Regions from separate parts of the Streptomyces sp. NPDC085900 genome, predicted to be linked through region 2. Evidence: riboswitches for the same ligand, from Rfam matches in the RefSeq annotation. Region 2 holds a riboswitch; each other region holds the start of a gene.
The links. Region 2 has a riboswitch for cobalamin ahead of ACIGDI_RS03635 (prenyltransferase/squalene oxidase repeat-containing protein). Riboswitches for the same ligand answer to the same signal wherever they lie in the genome.
Positions count from the first base shown of each region.

Region 1: another riboswitch for cobalamin. It lies ahead of ACIGDI_RS36975 (cobalamin biosynthesis protein); the one in region 2 lies ahead of ACIGDI_RS03635 (prenyltransferase/squalene oxidase repeat-containing protein).
Region 3: another riboswitch for cobalamin. It lies ahead of ACIGDI_RS32350 (HoxN/HupN/NixA family nickel/cobalt transporter); the one in region 2 lies ahead of ACIGDI_RS03635 (prenyltransferase/squalene oxidase repeat-containing protein).

Region 1 is NZ_JBITSP010000014.1:168,588-170,835, reverse strand. Features, by position in the region: gene ACIGDI_RS36985 (inorganic phosphate transporter) at 1-722, shown strand, start outside; gene ACIGDI_RS36980 (hypothetical protein) at 757-984, shown strand; cobalamin riboswitch at 1,112-1,253, shown strand; gene ACIGDI_RS36975 (cobalamin biosynthesis protein) at 1,354-2,248, shown strand, end outside.
Region 2 is NZ_JBITSP010000001.1:815,344-817,591, reverse strand. Features, by position in the region: gene ACIGDI_RS03650 (MBL fold metallo-hydrolase) at 1-132, shown strand, start outside; partial or broken gene ACIGDI_RS03645 (nuclear transport factor 2 family protein) at 178-609, shown strand; gene ACIGDI_RS03640 (RidA family protein) at 607-984, shown strand; cobalamin riboswitch at 1,070-1,211, shown strand; gene ACIGDI_RS03635 (prenyltransferase/squalene oxidase repeat-containing protein) at 1,323-2,248, shown strand, end outside.
Region 3 is NZ_JBITSP010000011.1:116,536-118,783, forward strand. Features, by position in the region: gene ACIGDI_RS32345 (nucleoside hydrolase) at 1-446, shown strand, start outside; gene ACIGDI_RS32350 (HoxN/HupN/NixA family nickel/cobalt transporter) at 443-1,483, opposite strand; cobalamin riboswitch at 1,509-1,724, opposite strand; gene ACIGDI_RS32355 (metalloregulator ArsR/SmtB family transcription factor) at 1,779-2,138, shown strand; gene ACIGDI_RS32360 (LAETG motif-containing sortase-dependent surface protein) at 2,206-2,248, opposite strand, start outside.

The sequences.
Region 1 (2,248 bases), on a different contig from region 2:
CCGGGCAGGTCGCCTCCGCCGGACTGGTCTCCCTGGCGCACGGCACGAACGACGCGCAGAAGACGATGGGCATCATCACCCTCGCCCTGGTCGCCGGCGGAGTCGTCGCCCCGGACGCCGACCCGCCCACCTGGGTCATCCTCTCCGCCGGTCTCGCCATCGCGCTCGGCACCTACATCGGCGGCTGGCGCATCATCCGCACGATGGGCAAGGGCCTGACCGAGCTGCAGCCGCAGCAGGGCTTCGCCGCCCAGACCAGCGCCGCCACGGCGATCCTGGCCTCCTCGCACCTCGGCTTCTCGCTCTCCACCACGCACGTCGTCTCCGGCTCGGTGATGGGCGCGGGCCTGGGCCGCAAGGGCGGTGTGGTGCGCTGGTCGACCGCGACCCGCATGCTGGTCGCCTGGGTCCTCACCCTCCCGGCCGCCGCGCTCGTCGGCGCGGGCGCCGAGTCCGTGACGGATCTCGGGGACTGGGGCACCGCCCTCGTCGCCGTCTTCCTGGTCGCCGCGAGCGCCGCGATCTGGAAGCTCTCGCGCCGCGAGGTCGTCGACGCGTCCAACGTCAACGAGACCGAGGAACCGCCCGGCGTGGTGACCACGGCCATCGCCGCCGTGACCCCGCCGCCCGCGGGCACCGTCAGCGAGGAGCTGACGGCCACCATCTCGGCGCCGGCCACGACCACGACCACGGAGCCGGCGGCCCCGCCGGCCGCCGTCTGAGTCTCGAGCATCAGGTAACGAAGGAATCAGCAGCATGAAGATCGACTGGGCAGCTCTGGGCTCCGTCTTCGGCGTCAGCCTCGCGGTCACCGTGGGTCTCGTCGCCCTGTTCACCCTCGGCGTGATGGGCCTGGCCCGCCGCGAACGGGCCGTGGCCGAGGGCAACTCGGCGGCTCTCGCCGCGACCGGGGCCTACGTGGCCTTCGCGGGATGCGCGGCGGCCGTCGCGTACGGAATCTCGCTGATCATGAACAAGGCCTGAGCCTCGAACGCACCTGTGATGCCGGGACGGTGATCCGTCCCGGCATCACGCGTTCCGGTGACCCCGGCGACCCCCTGCGTGTGGGCCTCAGCACACTCCCGCGCCGCAGGTCAACGGCAAGTTGACTGCCGTACGGGCGCATGGTGGACTTCCGGAGCCATGTACGGCGGCAAGGGAGGAAGCCGGTGAGATTCCGGCGCGGTCCCGCCACTGTCACCGGGGTAGCAATCCCCCGGAAGCCAGGAACTCCCACCGCCGGTCTCGTCGAACCAGGGCGTGGACACCCTGAGTGAGGACATATCGCCATGCGCGGCTGCCTGTTGAGGTTCATCCACCGAGCCCTGCCCGACCCCGTGGCGGGCTGAGCCGGTGCGGGCCGATCGCGTCTTCGCGTACGGCGCCGCCGCCGGACTCCTCGGTGACCAGCTCCTCGGCGATCCCCGCCGCGGGCATCCGGTCGCCGTGTTCGGGCGTGCCGCCGGCGCCGTGGAAAGAGTGCTGTGGCGCGACCACCGAGGGTGGGGCGCGCTGCACACCGCCGTGTGCGTGGGCGGTGCCGTGGCCCTCGGTGCCGCGGCACAGTCGCTCGTACGTTCCTCCCGGACCGCTTCCGTCGCGCTGACCGCCGCCGCCACCTGGGCTGTGGTCGGCGGGACTTCGCTCGCGCGCGAGGCCCGGACCGTCGGGCGGGCCCTTCAGGCCGGGGACGTCGAGGCCGCGCGGGCGCGGCTGCCGCATCTGTGCGGGCGGGACCCACAGGCGCTGGACGCCGACGGGATCGCGCGGGCCGTGGTGGAGTCGGTCGCCGAGAACACCTCCGACGCGGTGGTCGGGGCGCTGGTGTGGGGCGCCGTCGGCGGTGTGCCGGGGCTGCTGGGCTTCCGGGCCGTGAACACGCTGGACGCCATGGTCGGGCACCGCTCGGCCCGGTACCGGCGCTACGGATGGGCCTCGGCGCGGCTGGACGACGTCGCCGGCTGGCCGGGGGCCAGGCTGACGGCCGGGCTCGCGACGGTCGCCGGGGGCGACCCGGCGGGGGCGGTACGGGCCTGGCGCGCCGACGCCGGCCGGCACCCGAGCCCCAACGCCGGTCCGGTGGAGGCCTCGTTCGCGGGAGCGCTCGGGGTGCGCCTGGGCGGGACCTTGTCGTACGGAGGGCGGGTCGAGCACCGGCCCGTGCTGAACAGTGAGGGGCGGCCCGTGGAGGTCGGGGACATCGAGCGGGCCGTACGGCTGTCACGGCGCGTCGGACTGCTCTCGCTCG
Region 2 (2,248 bases):
ATCCCCTACGGTTCGCGGAACATCGCCGTCTCAGAAGCGGAGGCGCATCTGCGACGGCTGGTGAAGCTGGGCCGGGCGGAGGCGGTGCCGGGGAGCGATCCGGTGACGTACGTGGCCGTCGACCGCGCATGAATTCGGTGACGTACACGGCCGTCGACCGCGTATGAATACGTGTTCATGGAGAACCTTCTCGCCGAGCGCGCCTGCGAACGCCTGATCCTCGACTTCGTCCACCGACTCGATCTCGGTGAACCCGCCACCGTGGCCGAGCTGTTCACCGAGGACGGCGTCTGGCAGTGGCCCGAGGGACAACGGCGGATCGAGGGACGGGACGCCCTGCGGACGTACTTCGGCGCCCGTCCCGCCCACCGGCTCTCGCGCCGCGTCATGTCCAACATCCGGGTCACCGTGACCGGCCCGGACACGGCCACGGCGACCTCGTACTTCACGACGTACCGCAGCGACGGCCACCCGGGCGGCATCCTGCCCGCCGGGCCGCCGTACCAGGTGGGCCACTACGAGGACGCCTTCCGCAGGGCCGCCGACGGTACCTGGCGGCTCGCCACCCGCACCCTCGTCCTGCCCTTCGGCGGCGACCCGCAGCGCGTGCACACCGACGCCGCGCCCTACGTCCGCTTCTCCGACGGCACCGAACCGCCGCTGTCACAGGGCGTGCGCACCGGCCCTTTCCTGTTCACCTCCGGCCAGGGGCCCCTGCATCCGGTCACCCACGAGATGCCGGCCGCCTTCGCCGACCAGGCGCGCCGGGTGCTGGCCAATGTCGAGGCCGTGGTCGGCGACCGCCGCTCGATCGTGCGCTGCACCTGCTATCTGGCCGACCGCGCCCACTTCGCCGAGTTCAACACCGTCTACCGGGAGTTCTTCGCCGACTGCGACCCGCTTCCGGCCCGGACGACCGTCGTGGCACGCCTGGTGCGGGAGGGGGTGCTGGTCGAGGTGGACGCGGTGGCCGTCGTGGGCTGACGGCGACAGAAAGACACCGGGACCGGGCAGTTCACGGCACCGGCACCAGTGACCTCCGTCACGCACAGCCACCTCTCAGGTCGCTCCTGACCCGCGGGTACAGTGTCGGGGTCGTCATCACCCGTACGGGGGAAAGCCGGTGCGAATCCGGCGCTGACCCGCAACCGTGACCCGGTCCGACCCGGACCGGCCAGCCGGAGTGCCCCGCACGGATCGTGACCGGCTCAGGTGTGTCGGCACCCCGCCGCCACACGGCACCGTCGAGGTATACGGAGCCGAGCCGCCCGGGGCTGTCCCGTGCTGCTGTCAGGCTCCCCAGGGAGAGGCAGCAGCCGATCATGAACGTCATCCGTCACAGCGCCGCGGCGCTGGCCGCCGCAGCCGTACTCGGCGGTGCGACCCCCGCTGTCGCCGCCTCGCCGTCTCCCTCGGCATCGCTCCCCGCCGGCCTCTACGGCACCTCCGACCCGACCTACGACGGCGTCTGGCGCCAGTCGCTCGCCCTGCTCGCGCAGCGCACCGCCGGTGTCGAGCCGGCCGACGCGGCCGTGGCCTGGCTGGCCCGGCAGCAGTGCGGCGACGGCTCCTTCGCCGCCTACCGCGCCACCGCCGGCGCGCCCTGCAAGGCCGACACCAACAGCACGGCGGCCGCGGTCCAGGCCCTGGCCGAGATCGGCGGTCACGACGGCCGGGTGCGAAAGGCCGTCACCTGGCTGAAGTCGGTGCAGAACAAGGACGGCGGCTGGGGGTTCACCGCCGGCGGCGCCAGTGACGCGAACTCGACGTCCGTCGTGATCGGCGCCCTGGCCCAGGGCGGCGTGACCGTGCCGAACCTCCGCAAGGACGGCAAGTCCCCCTTCGACGCCCTGCGCGGCCTCGCGCTGCCCTGCGACGGCCCCGACGCGGGCGCCTTCGCCTACCAGCCCGACAAGAAGGGCAAGCTCGCGGCGAACGCCGACGCCACCGCGGCGGCCGTGCTGGGCCTGTTCGGCGAGACGGTCGCGGGCAGCAGGCAGGACGACACCGACGCGCCCGCCGGCTGCACGGACCCCGACAGCGACTCCGACCACCTGCCCGCCGCGGACAACGGCGCCGCCTGGCTCGCCAAGACCCTCGCCAAGAGCGGCCACCTCACCACCGCGCTGCCCGGCGCCAAGCCCCAGCCCGACTACGGCAACACGGCCGACGCGGTCGTCGCCCTCTCGACCGCGGGCTTCAACTCCCAGGCCGCGAAGCCGCTGCACTGGCTGGAGTCCCACGCCGC
Region 3 (2,248 bases), on a different contig from region 2:
AGGCGGCAGCGGTGCTGCTGACCGCCGGGGTGCCGATCACCATGTACGGGCTGGATGTTTTTACCCAGGTCGTCGTGCCCAGTGCGGACGTGCATCGGCTGCGGGCGTCCTCCGAACCCGGGACTCGTTTGGCCGGTGAGCTGCTGGCCCATCGGCCGGCCCATCCCGGTGAGGCGCCCGAGGCCGAGGAGGCCGGTGGGCTGGGGGACGCGGGTGCCGTGTGCGCTGTCGTCGATCCGGCGGGGATCGGCACGCGGCTGCTCCCCGTCGAGGTCTCCCTCGCGCCGGGGGCGACGCGAGGGCAGACGATCGTCGACCGGCGCCCTCGGCCCGGCGAGGCCGAGCACCATGAGGGCGCCCGTGAACAGGCCCTGGTCGATGTGGCGTTGGACGTGGACGTGGAGCGGTTCGTGAAGTTGTATCTGGCTACCGTCGAGCGGTCCTAGTCCGCTTCGGCCGCCCGTGCCGTCCAGCGCTGTTCCACCTTCGCCAGGCGCCAGTAGGCCAGTGCGGCCGCCCACACGATGATGAACAGGGCGACGATGACGTAGCCGATGTTGCCGACGTCCAGGCCCGCGAGTTCCATCGTGCCGATGAAGAAGGCGACCACGATGGACAGGCCGGTGATGGTGAGGTTGTAGAAGACCTTGCGGACCGGGTTGGAGAACGCCCACTGGTAGGCGAAGTTCATGAACGTGCCGTCGAGCGTGTCGAACAGGCACATCCCCGCGGTGAAGAGGAGGGGCAGGCAGAGGATCGCGTACCAGGGAAGGCCCGCCGCCGCTCCGGAGCCCGCCATGACCATGAGGGTGACCTCGGTGGCCGTCTCGAAGCCGAGCCCGAACAGGAAGCCGACCGGGTACATCTGGCCGGGGCGGCTGATGGACCGGGTGAGACGGCCGAGGAAGCGGTTCATGAAACCGCGGGAGTCGAGGTGCCGTTGGAGCTCGTTCTCGTCGTACGTCCCCGCCCGCATCGCCCGGAACACGCGCACGATGCCGACCAGGGCCACCAGGTTGAGCGCGGCGATCAGGTAGAGGAAGGCACCGGCGACCGTGGTCCCCAGGAAGCCGAGGACCTGGTGGGTGCCGGAGTTCTGGTTGGTCACCTTGTCGGCGAGCTGCGTGCCCGCCGCGATCATCACGGCCAGCACGATCACCACGCTCGAGTGCCCCAGCGCGAACCAGAACCCGACGGACACCGGCCGTTTGCCGTCGGCCATCAGCTTGCGGGTGGTGTTGTCGATCGCGGCGATGTGGTCGGCGTCGAAGGCGTGCCGCACGCCCAGTGTGTAGGCGGTGATGCCCAGGCCGATGCCGAAGGCCTTGGAGCCGACCTCGTAGTGGCCGGGGACCACCAGGAGGAAGAGGATTCCGAAGGCGACGATGTGAAGGGCGGCGATCACCGCCACCAGTCCGGCGGTCTTGACGGTGTCCTCGCGCCGCCAGCGGAAGGAGACGTCCTTGATCTCAGGCAGGGTCATGCGATCAGCTCCAGCACCTCGTGGATCTTTCGTGAGCTGCCGTGGCCGGTCTCCTGGCTTACGGGTCGTGCGTCCGTCATCCCTGCCTTCCCAGCCGTCGTGAGACGACCAGTGGCTGTCCCTTGCGGGACGCGGGACGGGGACTCCCCGATTTCAGTGGCGAGGGCCGCTCCGGTATCGCACCGGATTCCCGAACGCCACGGCCCGCTCACCGTAGGCGACCGCACGTATCCCTGCATAGCTGCGTACCTGCGCAGGTATTCAAGATCACATATGGGGCTGCGAGGATGACTCCATGCATCTCGTCCCGGCCGACCGCGCAGACCGTCGCACCATCGACGGCCACCGGGTGTGCGACGCCATCGCCGCCATCGGTGACGAGGCCCATGTCCGCGCCTGGGCCGACCGCTTCTCCCTGCTCGCCGACCCCAAGCGGCTGGCCCTGCTGCTCGCGTTGCACCGCACGGGGCCGCTGGCCGTGTCCGACCTGGCGATCGCGACCGGCATGAACGACCCGGCCGTCTCCCAGGCGCTGCGGCTGCTGCGCGCGGCCGGTGCGGTCGCCGGGGAGAAGGAGGGGCGGGTCGTGCGCTACCGGGTCGTCGACGAGGACGTACGGCTGCTGCTCAAGCACTGTGCGGCCGACGCGAGCTGACGGCGTGCGGACGTGACGGACGCCCCGGAGCGGGGGATCCCCGGGGCGTCCGTCGTTCGGGAGTGGTTCAGGAGCGGGCGCCGCGCCGGCGTCGGCTCGCGACGACGATC